DNA from 2 places in the Cellulomonas sp. P1_G12_2 genome. Region 2 is predicted to be linked to the other one. Evidence: predicted binding sites of a transcription regulator. Region 2 holds the regulator's gene; the other holds the start of a gene.
The links. Region 2 encodes HrcA, which represses chaperone genes, less so after heat shock. Its sites were predicted from a motif close to TTNGCACTCGNNNNNNNCGAGTGCNAA; they were not measured.
Positions count from the first base shown of each region.

Region 1: groES (co-chaperone GroES) is a predicted target of HrcA. The motif match lies at 6,812-6,838, and genes of this name have one in related genera.

Region 1 covers NZ_JBFUBX010000002.1:667,206-678,126, reverse strand. The annotation lists gene AC1DXT_RS11280 (helix-turn-helix domain-containing protein) at 1-172, shown strand, start outside; gene map (type I methionyl aminopeptidase) at 181-945, opposite strand; gene AC1DXT_RS11270 (helix-turn-helix domain-containing protein) at 1,013-1,285, shown strand; gene AC1DXT_RS11265 (Lrp/AsnC family transcriptional regulator) at 1,271-1,750, opposite strand; gene AC1DXT_RS11260 (DUF2000 domain-containing protein) at 1,848-2,321, shown strand; gene guaB (IMP dehydrogenase) at 2,318-3,829, opposite strand; gene AC1DXT_RS11250 (response regulator transcription factor) at 3,872-4,546, opposite strand; gene AC1DXT_RS11245 (MerR family transcriptional regulator) at 4,759-5,679, opposite strand; gene AC1DXT_RS11240 (WhiB family transcriptional regulator) at 5,931-6,227, shown strand; gene groES (co-chaperone GroES) at 6,378-6,674, opposite strand; gene AC1DXT_RS11230 (class I SAM-dependent methyltransferase) at 6,879-8,060, shown strand; gene AC1DXT_RS11225 (glutamate--cysteine ligase) at 8,060-9,208, shown strand; gene AC1DXT_RS11220 (PadR family transcriptional regulator) at 9,268-9,615, shown strand; gene AC1DXT_RS11215 (hypothetical protein) at 9,612-10,157, shown strand; gene AC1DXT_RS11210 (sulfocyanin-like copper-binding protein) at 10,154-10,711, opposite strand; gene tsaD (tRNA (adenosine(37)-N6)-threonylcarbamoyltransferase complex transferase subunit TsaD) at 10,806-10,921, opposite strand, start outside.
Region 2 covers NZ_JBFUBX010000005.1:146,204-157,124, forward strand. The annotation lists gene AC1DXT_RS16615 (circularly permuted type 2 ATP-grasp protein) at 1-153, shown strand, start outside; gene AC1DXT_RS16620 (alpha-E domain-containing protein) at 147-1,076, shown strand; gene AC1DXT_RS16625 (transglutaminase family protein) at 1,073-1,912, shown strand; gene AC1DXT_RS16630 (maleylpyruvate isomerase family mycothiol-dependent enzyme) at 1,916-2,617, opposite strand; gene lepA (translation elongation factor 4) at 2,728-4,608, shown strand; gene hemW (radical SAM family heme chaperone HemW) at 4,605-5,819, shown strand; gene AC1DXT_RS16645 (DUF4870 domain-containing protein) at 5,824-6,204, opposite strand; gene AC1DXT_RS16650 (hypothetical protein) at 6,394-7,443, shown strand; gene AC1DXT_RS16655 (DUF3097 domain-containing protein) at 7,489-8,346, opposite strand; gene hrcA (heat-inducible transcriptional repressor HrcA) at 8,473-9,495, shown strand; gene dnaJ (molecular chaperone DnaJ) at 9,557-10,684, shown strand; gene AC1DXT_RS16670 (16S rRNA (uracil(1498)-N(3))-methyltransferase) at 10,707-10,921, shown strand, end outside.

The DNA.
Region 1 (10,921 bases), on a different contig from region 2:
CGAGGTGTCGTGCCCGCCGGCCCTGCGCCCCGCGGTGGTCATCCTGCTCGCGATGCTCGCCGCCAAGGGCACCTCGGTGCTCCGGGACGTCGACATCATCGCCCGCGGGTACGAGCAGCTGCAGGACCGCCTGGTGCAGCTCGGCGCGCAGATCGAGACGTTCCGCGACTGACGCCCTCGCTACGCCGTCAGGACGACCGGTCCGTCGTCGGTGATCGCCACGGTGTGCTCGCTGTGCGCCGTCCGCGCGCCGGTGGCGCTCCGCAGGGTCCAACCGTCGGGGTCGGTGACGAGCGTCGCGGTGTCGGCCATGACCCAGGGCTCGATGGCGAGGAGCAGGCCGGGACGCAGGACGTACCCGCGGCCGGGCCGGCCCGCGTTCGGGAGGTGCGGGTCCTGGTGCATGGTCGACCCGACGCCGTGCCCGCCGAACTGGGTGTTGACCAGGTAGCCCGCCGCGGTGAGCACGCTGCCGATCGCGTGCGACAGGTCGCCGATCCGCGCGCCCGGCGCCGCTGCCGCGATGCCCGCGTCGAGGGCTTCGCGCGTGGTGTCGATCATGCGAGCGTCCGCCTCGTCGACCGCGTCCCCGACGACGAAGCTCACCGCCGAGTCGGTGACGATGCCGTCGAGCGACGCGGCGAAGTCGAGGGTGAGCAGGTCGCCGTCGCGCAGGGCGTAGTCGTGCGGGAGCCCGTGCAGCACGGCGTCGTTCACCGAGGTGCAGATGACGTGCCCGAAGGGTCCGCTCCCGAACGAGGGCGCGTAGTCGACGTAGCTCGACACCGCACCGGCGTCAGCGATCAGCTGCGCCACCCACGCGTCGATCTCCAGCAGGTTGGTGCCCACCGCGGTGCGCTCCTGCATCTGTCGCAGGACACCGCCGACGAACGCTCCGCTGGCGGTCGCGCGCCGCAGCTCGGCGGGACTGAAGAGCTCGATCATGCTGGCCACCTTGCAGACGAGGGGATAGGTATACCGGTAATCATATCCCGGTATTATCATTGGCGTCATGGTCCGACTGCCCCTGTCCCCCGCCGAGGTCGAGCGCGGAGAGCGCCTCGGTGCGCTCCTGCGACAGGCGCGCTCCGACCGCTCCATGGTCGAGGTCGCCCTCACCGCAGGCATCTCACCGGAGACGCTCCGCAAGATCGAGACGGGACGCGTGCCCACCCCGTCGTTCTCGACGATCGCCGCGATCACCACCGCCCTGGGCATCTCGCTCGACGACGTGTGGGCGGCGATCCGTCCGGACGCCGGAGCGAGCCGGCTAGTCGCGTCCTAGCACCGGGACCGGCTCGACGACCCCGCTGCGCAGGTGCTCGTACACGATCGACGTCCGGACGTCGGCGACCTCGGGCCGCTCGGTGAGCCGGTCGATCACGAACGCGTAGAGCCGGTCGTTCCCCGCCACCGCCACGTGCAGGAGGAAGTCCTCCGACCCGCTGGTGACGAACACGCCGATCACCTCAGGCAGCGCCGCCGCCCACGTGCGGAACCCCTCGATGTTCTGCCGCGTGGGAGGCCGGACCCGCAGCGCGATGAGCGCCTGCACGGGTCGACCGATCTCCGCGAGGTCCACGTCGAGGACCGCCCCGCGGATGACGCCGCGGTCCCGCAGCGAGCGCGTGCGGTCCAGCGCGGTGGTCGGTGACACCCCCACCGCCGCCGCGACGTCGCGGTTGGTCCGCCGTGCATCGACCTGCAGCTCCCGCAGGATCGCCGTATCAAGTGCGTCGAGATGCGCCATCCGGCCACTCTATCCGTATGTCGTACGGGCTGATTGATAGCGCACCGGATCCATGCCTACCCTTCTCATGTCCTGACGTACGAACGAGGAGCGCAGCATGTCGATCGACACCCCGACACGAGTCGGCTTCGAGCCCGACGAGATCCGCACGGGTGAGCCGACCCGGGCCGCGCGCCTGAAGTGGGTGGTGGTCGTCGACGAGTCGCTGCCGCCGGGCCGCGCGGCCAACGCGGCCGTCTGCGTGTCGGCCGCGACCTCGAGCGGGGTCGACGGCCTGCTCGGTCCCACCGCCCGGGACGCCACGGGCTCCGACCACCCCGGGCTCCCCTGGGCCGGCTGCTCGGTGCTGTCCGCCTCGGCCGACCAGCTCGCGCAGGTCCGCGCGAAGGCCGCCGCCTCCCTGGGGGTGTTCGTCGCGGACATGCCGGCGTCCGCGCAGCACACGCGCGTGTACGACGAGTACCTGGCCGAGGTGGCGACCGCTGATGCGCCCGCGTACTACGCGGTCAGCATCGTCGGACCGCGCAACCGCGTGGACAAGATCGTCGGGAAGCTGCCCCTGCTCCCCTAGCGGCCGGTGTAGTTGGGCGCCTCGACCGTCATCTGGATGTCGTGCGGGTGGGACTCCTTGAGCCCGGCCGCGGTGATCCGGATGAACTGTCCCCGCTCCTGCAGCTGCGGGATCGTGTGCGCACCGACGTAGAACATCGACTGGTGCAGGCCACCGATCAGCTGGTGCGCCACCGCCGACAGCGGGCCGCGGTACGGCACCTGGCCCTCGATGCCCTCGGGGACGATCTTCTCGTCGGAGGACACATCGGCCTGGAAGTACCGGTCCTTGGAGTAGGAGATCCGGCCTCGGGACGCCATCGCGCCGAGCGAACCCATCCCGCGGTAGTGCTTGAACTGCTTGCCGTTGACGAACACGAGCTCGCCCGGCGACTCGTCGCAGCCGGCCAGCAGGGAGCCGAGCATCACGGTGTCCGCGCCGGCGACCAGCGCCTTGGCGATGTCCCCGGAGTACTGCAGGCCGCCGTCGCCGATGACCGGGACCCCGGCGGGCTTGCACGCGCGGGCGGCGTCGTAGATCGCGGTCACCTGCGGCACGCCGACGCCGGCGACGACGCGGGTGGTGCAGATCGAGCCGGGTCCGACGCCGACCTTGACCGCGTCGACGCCCGCGTCCACCAGCGCCTGCGCGCCCGGGGTCGTGGCGACGTTGCCGCCGATGACCTGGACGTGGCGGGTCGACGGGTCGGACTTGAGCTTGCGGACCATGTCGAGCATCAGGCGCGCGTGGCCGTTCGCGGTGTCGACGACCAGCGCGTCGACGCCGGCCTCGACCAGCGCGGAGGCCCGCTCCCAGGCGTCCCCGAAGAAGCCGATGGCGGCGCCGACGACGAGCCGTCCCTCGCCGTCCTTCGTCGCGTCGGGGTACTGCTCGGACTTCACGAAGTCCTTGACGGTGATCAGCCCGCGCAGGATGCCCGCGTCGTCGACGAGCGGGAGCTTCTCGATCTTGTGCTTGGCCAGCAGCGCCGCCGCGTCGTCGCGCGCGATGCCGACGGGCGCGGTGACCAGCGGCATCGGCGTCATCACCTCGCGGACGCGGCGCGTCTCGAACTCCTGCGGCGGCACGAACCGCAGGTCGCGGTTGGTGATGATGCCGAGCAGCAGCCCGATCTCGTCGATGACCGGCAGCCCGGACACGCGGTAGATGCCGCAGAGGTGGTCCAGCTCGGCGAGCGTCGCGTCCGGTCCCACCGTGACGGGGTCGGTGATCATGCCGGACTCGGAGCGCTTCACGAGGTCGACCTGGTGGGCCTGGTCCTCGATGGACAGGTTGCGGTGCAGGATGCCGATGCCGCCCTGGCGCGCCATGGCGATGGCCATGCGCGACTCCGTGACGGTGTCCATCGCGGCGGACAGCAGCGGGACCCGCACGGTGATCTCGCGCGTCAGGCGCGAGGACGTGTCCACCTCGCTCGGGATGACGTCCGTCTCCCCCGGCAGGAGGAGCACGTCGTCGTAGGTGAGCCCGACGCGGGCGAACGGGTCGGCAGGCGAGTGCTCCGTCATCCGGCAAGGATACGCGGGCGCACGCGTGCTGAGGGTCCCGCCCTACTGGATGAGACCGCGGCGCAGCCCGATCGCGACCGCCTGGGCCCGGTCGTTGGCACCGAGCTTGCGGAACAGCCGGCGCGCGTGGGTCTTCACCGTGTCCTCGGACAGGTAGAGCTCCGCGCCGATCTGCGCGTTGGAGCGACCGTGGCTCATGCCGGTGAGCACCTCGATCTCTCGCTTGGTCAGCGGCACGCCGGGGATCGCTCCCGTGGTGGGCACACCGACCGGGGCTGCGTTGGCGTCGGGCGCCCCGACCGTGGACACCCCGGCCGCGGGCGTGCGCAGGTCGCTGGCGCGGAAGCTGCCCTGGCTGGGCACGTCCACGGGCTGCGTGCGGGGCACGGTCTGCGCAGGCAGCACGGGACTGGCCAGCACGTGCGCCGCCACGGCGGACAGCTCCGCGCGGCCGACGTCGGGTGCCAGGAACCCGCGGGCACCGAGCGCGAGCGCCCGGTCGAGCGCCACGCTGTCGTCGGGCAGCGCGAGGAGCACGATGGCGGCGGCGGGCGCGACCGCGCGCAGCCGGCGGATCGCCTCGATCGCACCGGGGGCCGCCAGGTGCGCGTCGAGCAGGACGACCGTCGGCGGCATGCGCCGAGCCAGGCTCAGCAGCTCGTCCACCGACGACGCCGCACGGACCGGACCGAGCGCGGGCACGCCGATGGAGGTCACGACGAGCCGCTCTCGAACGACCGCCGAGCCGTGACAGACCACGACTCCCGCCATGTTGGTTCCCCTCTCGGGCCCCGTGTGGGGCACCTGAGTGCTATCGGCTGATGATCACGCTGAAGTTAGCCGGAGAGACGATCCGTCCCCGCTGCGAGAGGGGCTTCGTCCGCCCCTGCGACGCCTGCGTGGAATGTCTCCCCCACTCGGCCGTGCCCTCAGGGCTCACCGCTCGACGTCGCGACCGCGAGCACCTCGTGGAGCAGGCCGGTGAACGTCCGGGCGCGATGCACGGACCGGTCCAGCGGGACCGCGTCGGCGGCACCGTCCGGGACCATGACGAACTGTGCGAGGTCAGGTTGCTCGCGCGCGAGCCGGTCGACCACCTCGAGGTCCGCGTCGGCCCGCAGCCCGATGGTCACGACCGCCCGTGCGCGTGTCATGGCAGCGAGCTCGACGGCGTGGTGCGGACCCACCGGCCCCCCGACGATGCGCGCATCGACCCCCTGCGCCGCGAGCGCCCCGGCGAGGGCGTGCGCGACGAGCGGCCGCGCCTCCCGGGGGACGACGAGCACGAGGACGACGGGACGGCGGGTCCCCGTCAGCGGTACCTGGTGCTCCCGCAGGGCGGCGAGGGCGCCCGCGTGCACCGCGGCGACCGCGTCGACCCCGGGCGGGTCGACGACCGTGCGACGAGCGAGCGCGGACATGACCGGCTCCAGCAGGCCCGTCCACCAGAGCGCGACGTCGGCTCCCTCGTCGATCGCCAGCAGCCGCGCGCACCCGGCGACGTCACCGGCGAGCGCGGCGTCGACGACCGCGGTCGGTGTGGTCGGCACGCCCCCGTCCTGGGACCGGGCGGGGGTCCCGGCGGTCACGTCGGTCGCCAGGGCGATCCGTGCGGACTCCGCCGGTGCCACGCCGTCCAGCGTGAGCCGCCGCATGACCAGCAGCCGCTCGACGTCGACCGCCGAGTAGCGCCTGTGCGCCCCGGCGGAGTGCTCCGACGGCCCGAGCCCGTACCGGCGGTCCCACGTGCGCAGCGTCGCGGGTGCCACACCGAGCCGCCGCGCGACGGCGGCGACGGCGAGCGCCGGCGCCGGAGGCCCCGTCGGTTCGTCGTCCTCGCGCGTCACCATGGCGCGATTCTGCCAGGCCGACGCGATTCGGCCTCATCGGGCGTGTCGGCGCCCGACACGCCGACCAGGGGCTTCATGCACAATCGCGCCACCGAATCAATGTGCGAACGGGTCTTGAACAACTTCTGGCGCGGTTGTAACGTCCTCTCCAACGCGTCACCCCGGTGGACACCATCTGGTTCCCGTGTACACGACTTCCCGGCGCAGCCGCCCACACGGCGGACTTCGACGGATCGACTGAGGAGGAACTCATGGCCGAGATCTCGCGCCTTCCCGGACCGGTGATGGACCTGTGGGAGTGGCAGTTCGACGGAGCCTGCCGCGACGAGGACCAGGACCTCTTCTTCCACCCCGAGGGTGAGCGCGGCTCGGCCCGCCGGCGCCGCGCCGAGGCGGCCAAGGCGATCTGCGCCACGTGCCCCGTGATCAAGGAGTGCCTCGAGCAGTCCCTCGCCGTGCGCGAGCCCTACGGCGTGTGGGGCGGCCTCTCCGAGGACGAGCGCTCCGCGGTGCTCGCCCAGCGCGGCCGCGCCAGCCGCGTGGGCTGAACCAGAGCTGCACGACCAGAGCCCCTCTCCTCGTCGGCACGATCGGGGAGAGGGGCTCTGGTGCGTCCGGCCCCGGACGCGCGAAGGCCCCCCACGGCAGCTGCAGTGGGGGGCCTTCGCGAGCGAGCGGGGCGCGTGGCGCCCCTCAGCTCACTTGACGACGATCGCGAGGATGTCGCGCGCGGAGAGGATGAGGTACTCCTCGCCGTCGTACTTGACCTCGGTGCCGCCGTACTTGGAGTAGATGACCTTGTCGCCGACGGCGACGTCGAGCGGGATCCGGTTGCCGTTGTCGTCGACACGGCCGGGTCCGACCGCCTGGACCTCGCCCTCCTGGGGCTTCTCCTTGGCACTGTCCGGGATGACGAGACCGAAAGAGGTCGTCGCCTCTGCCTCGAGCGTCTTGACGACGATCCGGTCCTCGAGGGGCTTGATGGAGACCGACACAGCGGACCTCCCCTTCGCATGTGAGTAGTTCTCTGAGGTACGTGCGCGCTCTCGGACACGTCGTCGCGGGTGCCGTGCCCTGGAGCGCTGCTGGCACACTCACCGGGAGAGTGCCAGCCACTCACTCTAGGAACCGGTTAGCACTCGGTCAAGGCGAGTGCCAACGAGCGGTCCTGGCGAGTCTCTGCGTGCGAGGATCGCCGCATGGATCGCGAGGGCATCGCCCAGCTGCTCAGCCCGGCGGGCTGGGCACTGCTGTCCGCCCTGCCGCCGTACGACGAGAGCCGCACGCTCGCCCTGTCGGAGCGGATGCGCGACGAGGGCATCGATCCCGCGCTGGTCGCCGCCGCGCTCACCCAGTCGCGCCTGCGCGCGAAGGCCGCCGCGAAGTTCGGCACGTTCGCCGACGGCATGCTCTTCACCGCCGCGGGCCTCGAGCAGGCGACGCGCCTCACCGTCGCGGCCCACCACGCGCGCAGGTTCCGCGACGCCGGCAGCACCCGGGTGGCCGACCTGACCACCGGGATCGGCGCGGACGCGATGGCCTTCGCGGGCATCGGCCTGCGGGTGCTGGCCATCGATCTCGACGAGGCGACCGCGGCGATCGCCACCGTGAACCTGCGGCACTTCCCCGACGCCGAGGTGCGGCACGGCGACGGGCTCGCCCTCGACCTGGAGGCGGAGGGGGTCGACGGCGTGTACGCCGACCCCGCCCGCCGGACCTCGTCGGGCAGCCGCGTGTTCGACCCGTCCGCCTACGAGCCGTCCCTCGACGCGGTCCTCGCGGTGCGCGACCGGGTACCCGCGCTCGGCCTCAAGCTCGGCCCCGGCATCCCGCACACCGCCCTGCCCGACGACGCGCAGGCCCAATGGGTCTCGGTCGACGGCGACGTGGTCGAGGTGGGCCTCTGGTTCGGCCCGCTCGCGCCGGAGGGACCCGGCCGGTCCGCCCTGGTGCTCCGCGCCGGCGAGGCCCACGTCGTGCGCGCCACCTCGGACGAGCGTCCGGCGTCCGGCCCGGTCGGCGGCTACCTCTACGAGCCCGACGGGGCCGTCATCCGCGCCGGGCTGGTCGGCGAGATCGCGCACCAGGTGCAGGGACGACTCGTGGACCCCACGATCGCCTACGTGACCTCGGACGCGCTGACGCCCCTGCCCACCGCCACCGCGTACCGCGTGCTCGACACGATGCCGTTCGGCCTCAAGCGGCTCCGGACCTACCTGCGAGGACGTGACGTGGGGAAGCTGACCATCAAGAAGCGCGGGACGGCCGTGGTGCCGGAGCAGCTCCGCCGGCAGCTGGACCTGCGCGGCAGCGCGACGGGGACGATCATCCTCACGCGCGTCGCGGGCAGCCAGCAGGTGCTCGTGGTGGAGCCCGTCTGATGGCCGTGCCGGTGCGGGTGCCGTTCGCGCACTCCGAGCGGTCGAGCGTCGGGATCGAGTGGGAGGTCGCCCTCGTCGACGCCGACTCCGGGGACCTGCGCCAGGCCGCGGAGGCCATCCTGGCGGCCGTCCGGCCCGCCGACGGCTCCGAGCACCCCCTCATCACGCAGGAGCTGCTGCTCAACACCGTGGAGATCCGCTCGGGCAAGTGCCGCACGATCGCGGAGGCGACGGCCGACCTGCAGCAGGCCCTCGACGAGGTCGAGGCGGCCGCGTCCCCGCTGCGCATCGAGCTCATGGGTGGCGCGACGCACCCGTTCGCCAACTGGGCGCAGCAGAAGGTCACCGACAAGCAGCGGTACGCGACCCTCATCGACCGGACGCAGTGGTGGGGCCGGCAGATGCTCATCTACGGGGTGCACGTGCACGTCGGCATCGAGGACCGGGACAAGGTGCTGCCCATCGCGCACGCGATGCTCGGCGTCTTCGGGCACATCCTGTCGCTGTCGGCGTCGTCCCCGTTCTGGGGTGGCAAGGACACCGGCTACGCGTCCAACCGCGCCCTGCTGTTCCAGCAGCTGCCGACCGCGGGCCTGCCGTTCGCCTTCGAGGAGTGGTCGCAGCTCGAGCAGTACGTGGGCGACATGATGCACACCGGCGTCATCGACCAGTTCGACGAGATCCGGTGGGACGTCCGCCCGTCGCCGCGGTTCGGCACGCTGGAGATGCGGATCGCCGACGGCGCCTCGAACCTCCTGGAGGTCGCCGCGATCTCCGCGCTGACCCACTGCTTCGTGGAGCACTTCTCCTCGATGCTGGACCGCGGGGAGAGCCTGCCGACGCTGCCGCCGTGGTTCGCCCAGGAGAACAAGTGGCGCTCCGCGCGGTACGGCATGGACGCCATCATCATCACGAACGCGGCCGGTGACGAGGAGCTGGTCACGGACGCGATCGGCCGCTGGCTGGTCGAGCTGGCCCCCGTCGCCGAGCGCCTCGGCTGCGCCGCCGAGCTCGAGCAGGTGCGCGTCATCCTGCGCCGTGGCGCGTCGTACCAGCGTCAGCGCGCGGTCGCCCGGCGTCACGCCGGTGAGCTCGACGCCGTCGTGCGCTCCCTCGTCGCCGAGCTCAAGGCCGGTCGCCCGCTCTAGCAGAACTGGGCCACGCCCACTACTTGTCAATACCTACTACTAGGCATAGCGTGGGCGTCATGGACGAGCCCCGCGATCCCCAGCTCCTCAAGGGCGTGCTCCCGATGCTCGTGCTCGCGCTCCTCACCGAGCGCGAGTCCTACGGGTACGAGCTGGTCACCCGCCTGCACGAGGCCGGCCTCGACGACCTCGGCGCCGGGACGCTGTACCCGGTGCTCAACCGCCTCGAGCGCGACGGCCAGATCTCGTCGCGCCTCGTCGCCTCCAGCGCGGGCCCCGCCCGCAAGTACTACCTGCCCACCGACACCGGCGCGGAGCAGCTCTGGAGCACCGCCCGGGCGTGGCAGCAGCTGGCCCTCACGGTCGACGGTCTGCTCGCCCGTGCCACCACGAAGGAGTCCTCATGAGCACCTCCCTGCGCGACGCCCTCGTCCGCGAGCGCTACCTCCTGCGGTTCGACTGGGCCATGCAGGACTTCCCGAAGCACAAGACGGTCGTGCGCGAGCTCCGCACCGAGCTCACCGCCGCCGCGTCCGAGGTGGGCATGCGGCAGGCAGTCGCGGACCTGGGCCACCCGCGGGTGCTCGCGGACGGCTACCTCACCGAGCTGGGCCGGCCCGTCCCGCGCTGGAACACCGGGGCCGTCTGGGGAGGCCTCGCCGTCGGCGCGGTCGTCTACCTGGTCATGGCGTACACCTTCGGGACGCTCGACACGCTCGATCAGCTGGGCGGCGGGACGATCGAGCGTGAGTTCCTGGGCGCGACGGCCGTCTTCACCAGCACCGAGGGCGGCGTGTCGGCGGGCACCACCTTCACGTGGCAGGCGCTCGTGTTCTACGCCGTCGTGTTCACGGTGCCGTTCCTGCTGGGCGCCCGCGTGTGGCGGGTGTGGAGCCGGCCGACCGGTACGCGCAACCCGCGCCGCGCGCCGTCGACGACGACCGCCTAGCTCGCGTCGGTGACGACGAGCTCGTCGGCCATGCCCGCGGCGTAGTGGTGCGGCAGGTTGCAGACGACCTCGTACCGTCCGGCGGGGAGGTCGAGCGTGACCCATCCGACGGCTCCGGAGGGCAGGCCGTCGCCGGCCCCCTCGGCACACGGCGCCGACGCCTCACCCAGGCTGCCGGTCTCGTCCACGGAGCCGTCGACGCCCTGCGGCCGCTCACCGACGGACGCGCCGGGGGCCAGCGGCAGGACGACGAGCTCGTGGGTCCGCCGGCCCATGTTCCGGGCGACCAGCGTCACCTCTCCCGCCTCGACCGACGCGGGCACGACCCGGAGCATCGCGCCGCTGCCGTGCATCCTGCGGACCATGCCTCCGTCGCCGAGCATGACCGCGACGGTGGAACCCGAGGGGTCGACGGTCGGGGTGCACGTCGAGCGGAACACACCCGGCCCACCTCCGTGCATCATGCCGGGACCGGCCTGCTGCTGGTTCACCGTGACGCAGCCCGCCAGCACCGCCGCCGAGGCCACCGCCACCAGGACTCGCGCACCTCGCACCGCACCCACCGCCTCCGGTCCGGCGCCCCGCGGCGCGGGACCCCTTCCCCTGATGGCACGCCGGAGCGTCGTGGCGCGACAGAGCAGAAGGTCCTCAGACCAGTACCTGGGTGAGCGGCATCGAGGAGTCGACGGGCAGGTCCAGCGACGACGGCGGCAGCCCGCGCCGCACCACCGCCGAGCCGAGCGCGGCGATCATCGCTCCGTTGT
Region 2 (10,921 bases):
CCTCGCCGGGCTGTGCGCCGCGAGACCGACCTCCCGCAGTCCGTGGCGCAGGACGCGGCGGTCCCGATCGACTCCAACCCCAACGACGTGCGCGCCCAGGTGATGCAGCAGCAGCAGGGCCGGACGTCCACCGCAGGAGGTGCCTCGTGCTGAGCCGGATCGCGGAGTCGCTGTTCTGGATCGGACGCTATGTCGAGCGCGCGGACGACACCGCCCGCCTGCTCGACGTGCACGTGCAGATCCTGCTCGAGGACCCCTGGGCGGAGGAGGACCTGGCCTGCCGGTCGCTGCTGTCCGTGATGGACCGGGAGCCACCGCCCGCGCACGTCGAGGTCGGCCGTGAGTACGTGCTCGACATGCTCGCGTACGACCGGTTCGCGCCGTCGTCGATCGCCGGGTCCCTGGTGTCGGCGCGCGAGAACGCCCGGCGTGCCCGCGAGATCATCTCGACCGAGCTCTGGGAGTGCCTCAACGCGACCTGGAACCAGCTGCCGTCGCACATGCGGCCGGCGCGTCCGCACGACTACTTCACCTGGGTGCGGGAGCGGGCGGCCATCGTTGCCGGGATCATGGACTCCGCGACGTCGCGCGACGACACCTGGAACTTCATGGTGCTGGGGCGCTCGATCGAGCGGGCGGACATGACCGCGCGGCTGCTGACCACCCGAGCGCTCGCCGGCTCCGCCGGCCCGAGCTGGACCACCCTGCTGCGGTCCTGCGGCGCGCACGAGGCGTTCCTGCGGATGTACCGCGGGGCGGCCTCCGACGAGCGCGCCGCCGGGTTCCTCCTGACCGACCGGCTGTTCCCGCGGTCCATCGTGTTCGCGCTGAACCAGGCGGAGGCGTGCCTGGCCAACCTCGAGGGTGCCTCCGACCGGGCCGCGGTCGACGACGCACGGCGCCACATCGGCCACGTGCGCACGAACCTCGAGTACCGGCCGCTGATCGAGGTGCTGGACGCTCTGCCCAAGGAGATGGAACGCGTGCAACGAGCCTGCTCGGCGGCGTCCGACGCGATCCGCGGCCGGTACTTCCCGAGCGCGTCCTCGACCAACTGGGTGGGAGAAGCACTGTGAGCCGGTTGCGGGTCGTGCACACGTCGACGTTCCGGTACACCAGCGCGGTGCTGGCGTCGTACAACGAGGCGCGGATGACGCCGTTCTCCCAGCAGGGGCAGACGGTCCTCGAGACGAAGCTCGACGTGCAGCCGCACACCGGGTGGTCCGAGTACCGCGACTACTGGGGGACCGCGGTCACCGCCTTCGAGGTGCTCACCCCCCACGAGTCGATGGTGATCACCGCGGAGCACCTGGTCGAGGTGGCCGAGCGGGGTCCGCTGCGCAGCCCGGCCGGCTGGGACACCCTGCGCGGGGGCGAGCTGCGCGACCGGCTGGCGGAGTTCCTCTCGGACACCCCGACGACCGCGCCGCCCGAGGACGTGATCGAGATCGCGCAGCGCGCGGCCGCCGGGCTCGAGCCGGCCGAGGCGGCGCTGGCGGTGTCCGCGGCCCTGCGCGACGAGATGGAGTACATCCCCGGCGTCACCACGGTGCACACCCCGGCGTCGGAGGCGTGGGTCGCCCGAGCGGGCGTGTGCCAGGACATCGCGCACCTGGTCACCGGCGCGTTGCGGTCCATCGGGATCCCCGCGCGGTACGTGTCGGGGTACCTGCACCCCGACTCCGGTGCGCCGGTGGGCTCGACGGTGCTCGGCGACTCGCACGCCTGGGTGGAGTGGTGGGTGGGCGAGTGGTTCGCCTACGACGTGACCAACCGGGTGATCGCGGGTGACCACCACGTGGTGCTCGCGCGCGGCCGCTCCTACGACGACGTGCCGCCACTGCGGGGGATCTACGCAGGCGCGGGGACGCAGGACGCCGAGGTCCAGGTGCAGATCACGCGCGAGGCCTGACGGTCAGGGCGTCATCCGGCGGCCGAGCGCGTCGTCCAGCGCGTCGGCGTCGCCGTCGACCGTGAGGCGCGGGTGGTCGGGTGTCGCACGTCCCCACAGCAGCAGCGCGAGGGCATCGGCGGGGCCGGTCACGGTGGCGGCCGGGGTCGTGGTCCCCCCGAGCAGCCACGTACGCCCGGCGTCGTCCGCGACGAGCTCGATCGGTGCGACGAGCGGCTCCATCCGGCCCATGCGCTCCTGACGCGGCTGCATCACGGTGACGACCTCGTCCACGGTGTCCGCCCAGAGACCTGCGTCCACCGTCAGGTCGAGCCCGCCCGCGGTGCGCAGGTCCCACAGGTGGACCAGGGTCTCGTGGGTCTGGCGGCGGTGCCAGAACGACGCCGGTCCGTTGCCGAGCAGCGTCCAGGACTCGGCGTCCGGGCCGAGCCCGGCCAGCGTCTCGCGCAGCTCGGTGGCGCACGTGGCGTAGAGCTCCTCGAGCACGAACGGGCCGCGGCCCAGCGGTGTCTCCTGCCGACGGCGTGCCTGGCCGGCCGCCCAGTGATGGATGCGGGCGAGGTGGATCACGAGGTCCTTGACCCGCCATCGGCCGCACCACGGGACGCGGGTGGTGGGGTCGACGAGAGGGATCGTCGCGAGGAAGTCGTCCTGCAAGCCGCCGAGCACCGAGAGCAGGTCGGGAGAGTTCCGGGTCGACGTCATGGGACCATGGTGGGACCGACCACCGACAGCCGACAGGCTGGCACCGGTCACCGTCCGTCGGGAAGGCGCCACCGCGCGCGCCACCGACTCCAGCGCCAGGAGCAGTCCGCTTGTCCCCGATCCCGAGTGCAGCCCTCGCGTCGCGCATCCACCCCGCGGCGACGGCGCCCGAGCTGCTGCGCAACTTCTGCATCATCGCGCACATCGACCACGGCAAGTCCACGCTGGCCGACCGCATGCTGCAGCTCACGGGCGTCGTCGACTCGCGGGCCATGCGCGCGCAGTACCTGGACCGCATGGACATCGAGCGCGAGCGCGGCATCACCATCAAGTCGCAGGCCGTGCGCATGCCGTGGGGCGTGGACGACAAGGCCTTCGCGCTCAACATGATCGACACCCCCGGGCACGTCGACTTCACCTACGAGGTGTCCCGGTCGCTGGCCGCCTGCGAGGGTGCCGTGCTGCTGGTCGACGCCGCGCAGGGCATCGAGGCCCAGACGCTGGCCAACCTGTACCTGGCGCTCGAGAACGACCTGACGATCATCCCGGTGCTCAACAAGATCGACCTGCCGGCCGCCCAGCCCGAGAAGTACGCGGAGGAGCTGGCCAAGCTCATCGGCGGCGAGCCCGAGGACTGCCTGCGGGTGTCCGGCAAGACGGGTGCAGGGGTGGTCGAGCTGCTGGACCGCATCGTCGAGCTGGTCCCGCCGCCCACCGGCGACGCCGACGCCCCGGCCCGCGCGATGATCTTCGACTCGGTGTATGACACGTACCGCGGTGTCGTCACGTACGTCCGCGTCATCGACGGCAACCTCAACCCGCGCGAGAAGATCGTCATGATGTCGACGCGCGCGACGCACGAGCTGCTCGAGATCGGCGTCATCTCCCCGGAGCCCGTGCCGACGAAGGGCCTCGGGGTCGGCGAGGTGGGCTACCTGATCACCGGCGTGAAGGACGTGCGCCAGTCCAAGGTGGGCGACACCGTCACCAACGCGAGCAAGCCGGCGGCGCACGCCCTCGGCGGGTACTCCGACCCGAAGCCGATGGTGTTCTCCGGCCTCTATCCGATCGACGGCACGGACTACCCGATCCTCCGGGACGCCCTCGACAAGCTGAAGCTGAACGACGCGGCCCTGAACTACGAGCCGGAGACGTCGGTGGCGCTCGGGTTCGGGTTCCGCGTGGGCTTCCTCGGCCTGCTGCACCTCGAGATCGTGCGTGAGCGGCTCGAGCGCGAGTTCGACCTGGACCTCATCTCGACCGCGCCGAACGTCGTCTACGAGGTCACCCTCGAGGACAAGACCGTGGTCACGGTGACCAACCCGAGCGAGTTCCCCGCGGGCAAGATCGGCGACGTCAACGAGCCGATGGTCAAGGCGACGATCCTGTCCCCGAGCGAGTTCATCGGCGCGATCATGGAGCTCTGCCAGACCAAGCGCGGCGAGCTGCAAGGCATGGACTACCTGTCCGAGGAGCGCGTCGAGCTGAGGTACGTCCTGCCCATGGCGGAGATCGTGTTCGACTTCTTCGACCAGCTGAAGTCCAAGACGCGCGGGTACGCGAGCCTCGACTACGAGCGCATCGGCGACCAGGTGGCGGACCTGGTGAAGGTCGACATCCTGCTCCAGGGCGAGACGGTCGACGCGTTCAGCGCGATCGTGCACAAGGACAAGGCGTACGCGTACGGCGTGATGATGACCGCCAAGCTCAAGGACCTCATCCCGCGCCAGCAGTTCGAGGTGCCCATCCAGGCCGCGATCGGCGCCCGGATCATCGCGCGCGAGACCATCCGGGCCATCCGCAAGGACGTCCTGGCCAAGTGCTACGGCGGCGACATCACCCGCAAGCGCAAGCTCCTGGAGAAGCAGAAGGAGGGCAAGAAGCGCATGAAGACGATCGGCCGGGTCGACGTGCCGCAGGAGGCCTTCATCGCCGCGCTGTCCAGCGAGCCCGCGGGGTCGGCCGGCGGCAAGGACGCGAAGAAGAAGTGAGCCCGGCGCTCCCCGAGGGAGACGTCGCGCCCGACGACGGGGCACTGCCGGCGTCGGCGTTCGAGGGTGCCGACGAGCGCGCGTTCGCCGTCTACCTGCACGTGCCCTTCTGCACCGTGCGCTGCGGCTACTGCGACTTCAACACGTACACCGCGACGGAGCTGGGCGGCGGCGCGAGCCAGCACGCGTACGCGGACACCGCGCTGACGGAGATCGCGCTCGCGTCCCGGATCCTCCCGCGCCGGCCCGTCGCCACGGTGTTCGTCGGCGGCGGTACCCCGACCGTCCTGTCCGTCCCCGACCTCGCGCGCATGCTCGGCGGCGTCCGCGACGCGTGGGGGTTCGCCGACGACGTCGAGGTCACCACCGAGGCGAACCCCGACTCGGTCACGCCCGAGTCGCTCGCGGCGCTGGCCGACGCGGGGTTCACGCGCGTCTCGTTCGGGATGCAGTCCGCGGTACCGCACGTCCTGGCCACGCTCGACCGCACGCACGACCCTCGTCGGATCCCGGACGTCGTGCGCTGGGCCCGCGACGCCGGCCTGGCCGTGTCGCTCGACCTCATCTACGGCACGCCGGGGGAGTCGCTCGACGACTGGCGCACCAGCGTCGAGGCGGCGCTCGCGACGGGTGTCGACCATGTGTCCGCGTACGCGCTCGTGGTCGAGGCGGGCACGCGGATGGCCGTGCAGGTGCGCCGGGGCGAGCTCGAGCTGCCCGACGGCGACGACCAGGCGGCGAAGTACGAGCTGGCCGACGACCTGTTCGAGGCCGCCGGGTTGCACTGGTACGAGGTGAGCAACTGGGCGCGGACGCCCGCCGACGCCTGCCGGCACAACCTCAGCTACTGGCGGGGCGACGACTGGTGGGGGATCGGACCCGGCGCCCACAGCCACGTGGGCGGCGTGCGCTGGTGGAACGTCAAGCACCCGCGTGCCTACGCCGACCGCCTGGACCGCGGCTTGAGCCCGGCGGCCGGGCGCGAGACCGTCACGGGCGACGGCGCGGTGCTCGAACGGCTGATGCTGGGGGTACGCCTCGCCGCCGGGCTGCCGCTCGACGCGCTGCCTGCCGACGCGCGGCCGTCCGTGGCGGGGCTCGTCGCGGACGGGCTCGTCGACGGGCGCGAGGCGGTCGGCGGACGGCGGCTGGTGCTGACGCGGCGCGGGCGGCTGCTCGCGGACGCCGTCGTGCGCACGCTCGCGGGCTGACGCGTCAGCGCACCAGCTCCAGGCTGAACGGGTACCGGTACGAGCCGCCGCGCTGGACCGTGATCGCCGCGAGGATGCCCAGGACAAGGCTGGCGATGCTCAGGCCGATGAAGCCCAGCCAGCCGACGACGCCGATCACGGGGATCGCGCGCACGACCGCGCAGATGATCAGGCCGATCAGGACGGTGAGCTGGAAGTTGAGCGCCAGCCGGGCCTCCGACGCCGCGGGGCCGCCTTTCTCGCGATGCACCAGCCAGATGACCAGGGCGGGGATCCAGCCGGCCCAGACGTAGGCGAGGATGCCGCCCAGGTGCGCGAGCATGGCCCAGGTGCGGTCCTGGTCGGCACCGCTCGGGGGCGGGCTCTGGTAGGGCTCGTACGACATCGCGGCGCACTCCTCGTGGGTGGGTCGTCGGCGTGACGGCACGCCAGCCTACCGAGGGGCGCAGCACCGCGCCGGGCGGTTCGGCGACTCGCCGACATGCCCGGAAGGCCCGCTTCCTTGACACGCGCCCTCCGGCCCCGGTTCGCTGACGCCTGGGCGACGATCGCCCTGTGACCAGGGAGGCCACGCATGAGCGAGAACCCCGGCGGTACCCCGCCGCGCGACGACGAGCCCGCGAAGGCGGCTGAGCCCGTCGAGCCGCCGACGGCGCCGGTCCCGCCCGTGCCCGACCCCGCACCCGCGGTCCCGCCCGCGCCGCCGGTCCCGCCTGCGCCGCCGGTCCCGCCCGCGCCACCCGCACCGTCGTACGGACAGCCCCCCGCCGGGCCCCCGCCGGCCCCCGCCTACGGCCAGCCGCCCGCCGGGTACCCCCCGCAGGCGTCCCCGTACGGTCAGCCTGCGCCCGGCGGCTACCCGCCGCCTCCGCCGCCGCCCGGCTACGGCCAGGGGGCCCCGGGTGCCTACCCGCCCCCGGTCGGTGGCTACGGAGCACCCGTCCAGGCCTCTCCGATCGGTGAGGCCTACTCGTACGGCTGGAAGAAGTTCACGCAGCAGGGCGGCCTGTTCATCCTCGCCGCGCTGGTGTGGTTCGTCGCCGCGATCATCCTGCTGTCCATCGTCGGCGCCATCTTCGGTGGCTTCGGGGCGCTCTTCTACCCGGACGGCGACATGTCCGCGGGCATCTCGCTCGGGTTCTCGCTGGGGACGTTCGTGTTCTCCGCCGTGGCCGCGATCGCCGGCTACCTCATCCAGGCGGCGTTCATCCGGGCGGCGCTCGACGTCACCGAGGGTCGGCAGCTGAGCTTCGGCGACTTCTTCAGGATCGTCGAGCCGGGGCCGGTCATCCTCACCGCGCTGATCCTCGCTGTGGTGAACGCGGTGCTCAACGTCGTCCCGTTCTTCGGCGGGCTGATCGCGCTCGCGGTGAACTTCCTGCTGCTGTTCACCTTCTGGTTCGTCATCGACAAGCGCCTGGCGCCGATCGACGCCATGAAGGCCAGCTACCAGCTCGTCACGGCGAACCTGTCGACGACGATCCTGTTCTACCTGCTCAGCATCGCGATCTTCATCGGCGGTGCGATCCTCTGCGGCGTCGGCCTGCTGGTCGCCGTGCCGGTCGTGCTGCTCGCGACGGCGTTCCTGTTCAAGCGCCTGCTCGGGGACCCGATCGCGGCCTGATCGTCTGCACGGGTGCCCGGTCGACCCCTGGTCGGCCGGGCACCGTCATGCCGTGACGAAGTCGATGAGCTCCTCGACGCGGCCCAGCAGGCTCGGCTCCAGGTCGGCGTAGCTGCGCACCGACCGCAGGATCCGCTGCCACGCCCGGGCGACGTCCGCCTGCTCGTCCGCGGGCCAGCCGAGCTCGCGCAGGATCCCGTGCTTCCACTCGGTGCCGCGCTCGATGACTGGCCACGCGGACAGCCCGATGCGCTCGGGTCGGACGGCCTGCCACACGTCGACGTACGGGTGCCCGAGCACGAGGACGGAACCCGCGGGGTGACCGCGGACGGCGTCGGCGGCGATCCGGCTCTCCTTCGACCCGGACACCAGGTGGTCCACCAGCACCCCCACGCGGCGACCGGGGCCGGGGGAGAAGTCACGCAGGGCGTCGGCGAGGTTGTCGACGCCGTCGAGCAGCTCGACCACCACGCCCTCGAGCCGCAGGTCGTCGCCCCAGACCTTCTCCACCAGCTCGGCGTCGTGCTTGCCCTCGACCCAGATCCTGCTGCCGCGGGCCACGCGAGCGCGGGCGTCGTGCACGGCGACGGACCCCGAGGCCGTCCGGGTGGGCTTCGCAGGTGCCGGGGCGCGCACGGGGGCGGTGAGCGCCACGGGCTCGCCGTCGAGCCAGAAGCCGCGACCCAGCGGGAAGGTGCGGGTGCGGCCGCGCCGGTCCTCGAGGACGACGACGTGCTGGCCGCCCGACTTCTCCACCCGGACGACGGCGCCGACCCACCCGGTGGTGACCTCCTCGACGACGAGGCCGGTCTCGGCGGGCTGCGGGCGGCTGGTGCGGGTGGGTCGGTGGTGCGTCGAGCCGGAGCCCCCGAGCACGTCCGAGCCGTAGCGGTCGTCGTTCACCCGGGCAGCCTAGGGGTCTCGGTCACGCCCTCACCGGACGCCGCCCCGTGAGTCTCCCGCCCCCGGCGTAGCATTGGCACTCCTGTGCGGGGAGTGCTACCCCGTGGTGACGACGGAGGAGGCGACATGAGCGAGGACCGGCGGCTGGACGTGCTGCGCGCGATCGTCGAGGACTACGTCGCCACCAAGGAGCCTGTGGGCTCGCGCGCGCTCGTCGAGCGGCACTCGCTCGGCGTCTCGCCCGCGACCATCCGCAACGACATGGCCGCCCTCGAGGAGGGCGGGTACATCGCCCAGCCGCACACGTCGGCCGGCCGGGTGCCGACGGACAAGGGCTACCGGCTGTTCGTCGACCAGCTCTCGACGGTGAAGCCGCTGTCCAGCCCGGAGCGCCGTGCCATCGGCACGTTCCTGGAGAACGCGCAGGACCTCGACGACGTCGTCGACCGGGCCGTGCGGCTCATCGCGCAGCTGACGCACCAGGTCGCCGTGGTGCAGTACCCGTCCCTGCGGCGCTCGGCGCTGCGGCACGTGGAGCTCGTCCCCGTCGGCTCGCGCCACCTGCTCGTCGTGCTCATCACCGACACGGGCCGCGTCGAGCAGCGGACGCTGGAGCTGGTCACGGACCTCGACGAGGCGGTGGTGGCGCGGCTGCGGTCGCGCCTGAACGTGAGCGCGGRCGGGCGTCGGCTGTCCGAGCTGCCGGTGGCGCTGGGCGAGCTGACCGACGCGTTCGCGCCCGCGGACCAGGCGCTCGTCAACGCGGTCGTCGCGGTGCTCGAGGAGACGCTGGCGCAGGAGTCCGAGGAGCGCGTGGTGCTGGCCGGCACCGCCAACCTCGCGCGCGTCGGCAGCACCGACGTGCGCGCGATCGGCCCGGTGCTCGAGGCGCTCGAGGAGCAGGTGGTGCTCCTGCGGCTGCTGTCCGAGATGGCCGAGGACCATGCGACGGTCGCGGTGCGCATCGGCCGCGAGACCCAGCACGACGGGCTGTTCGAGACGAGCTTCGTGACCACCGGCTACGGCGACGAGGGTGGTGGCTCGGTGGCGCGCATCGGCTCGATCGGCCCGCTCCGGATGGACTACCCCGGCACCATGTCCGCGGTCCGCGCGGTGGCCCGGTACCTGACGCGCATCCTCGCGCAATGACGCCCCCGACAACCTGTCCTGACACCTGCCCAGAGACACCTGGAAGCGAGCAGACCCTCCTGTGACCGACTACTACGAGATCCTCGGCGTGCCGCGCGACGCGACGCCGGAGCAGATCAAGAAGGCGTACCGCAAGCTCGCCCGCGAGCACCACCCCGACGTCGCGGGGGCGGACGCCGGCTCCGAGGACACGTTCAAGGACGTCTCCCGCGCGTACGACGTCCTCGGCAACCCCGAGAAGCGTCGCGCCTACGACCTGGGCGGGGACCCGTCGTCCCCCGGCGGCGGCATGGGTGGCGGCTTCGGCTTCCAGGACATCTTCGAGACGTTCTTCGGTGCCGCCACGGGCGCGGCGGCGCAGCGCGGCCCGATCCCGCGGGCCCGCCGGGGTCAGGACGCCCTCGTGCGGCTCGACCTGGACCTCGCCGAGGTCACGTTCGGCGTGCACCGCGAGGTCCCGGTGGACACCGCGGTGATCTGCCCGACCTGCAGCGGGTCGTGCTGCCGTCCGGGCACGTCGCCGCGCACCTGCGAGGTCTGCGGCGGCCGCGGGTCGGTGCAGCGCGTCGCACGCTCGTTCCTCGGCCAGGTCATGACCACGCAGCCCTGCGCCGCGTGCCACGGCTTCGGCACCGTCATCCCCGAGCCGTGCACCGAGTGCTCCGGCGAGGGCCGGGTCCGCTCGCGCCGCACGCTGGCCGTGGACGTGCCCGCCGGCGTGGACACCGGCACGCGGATCAAGCTCACCGGCCAGGGCGAGGTCGGTCCGGCCGGCGGTCCGGCCGGAGACGTCTACCTCGAGGTGCGCGAGCGCAAGCACGACACGTTCGTGCGGCGCGGCGACGACCTGCACGCCACGCTCGAGGTGCCGATGACCGCGGCCGCCCTGGGCACCGTGCTCACCTTGGACACGCTGGACGGTCCGCAGGAGGTCGACCTGCGTCCCGGCACGCAGCCGTCCCAGATCGTCTCGCTCAAGGGTCTCGGCGTCGGTCACCTGCACGCCCCCGGTCGCGGTGACCTGCACGTCCATGTCGAGGTGCACGTGCCGACCGCCATGGACGACGAGCAGGCGGAGCTGCTGCGCCGGCTCGCGACCCTGCGCGGCGAGGAGCGTCCGGAGGCGCGGCTCGCGGCGTCGAGCTCCGGCGTGTTCGCCAAGCTGCGCGACAAGCTCTCCGGTCGGTGAGCGTGACGGCGACGGCCGCGTCATGAGCGCGCCCGTGTTCCTGGCCGAGCCCGGCTCGCTCGACGCCGTGACCGACGGCGCGACGTACCTGCTCGATGGCACCGAGGGCCGCCACGCCGGGGTCGTGCAGCGCCGCAGCCCGGGGGAGCGGGTCGACGTGGTGGACGGTTCCGGCGTCCGGCTCGTCGGGGTGGTCGGCGAGGTGACTTCCGAGGGCGTGCTCGTGCACGTGCAGCA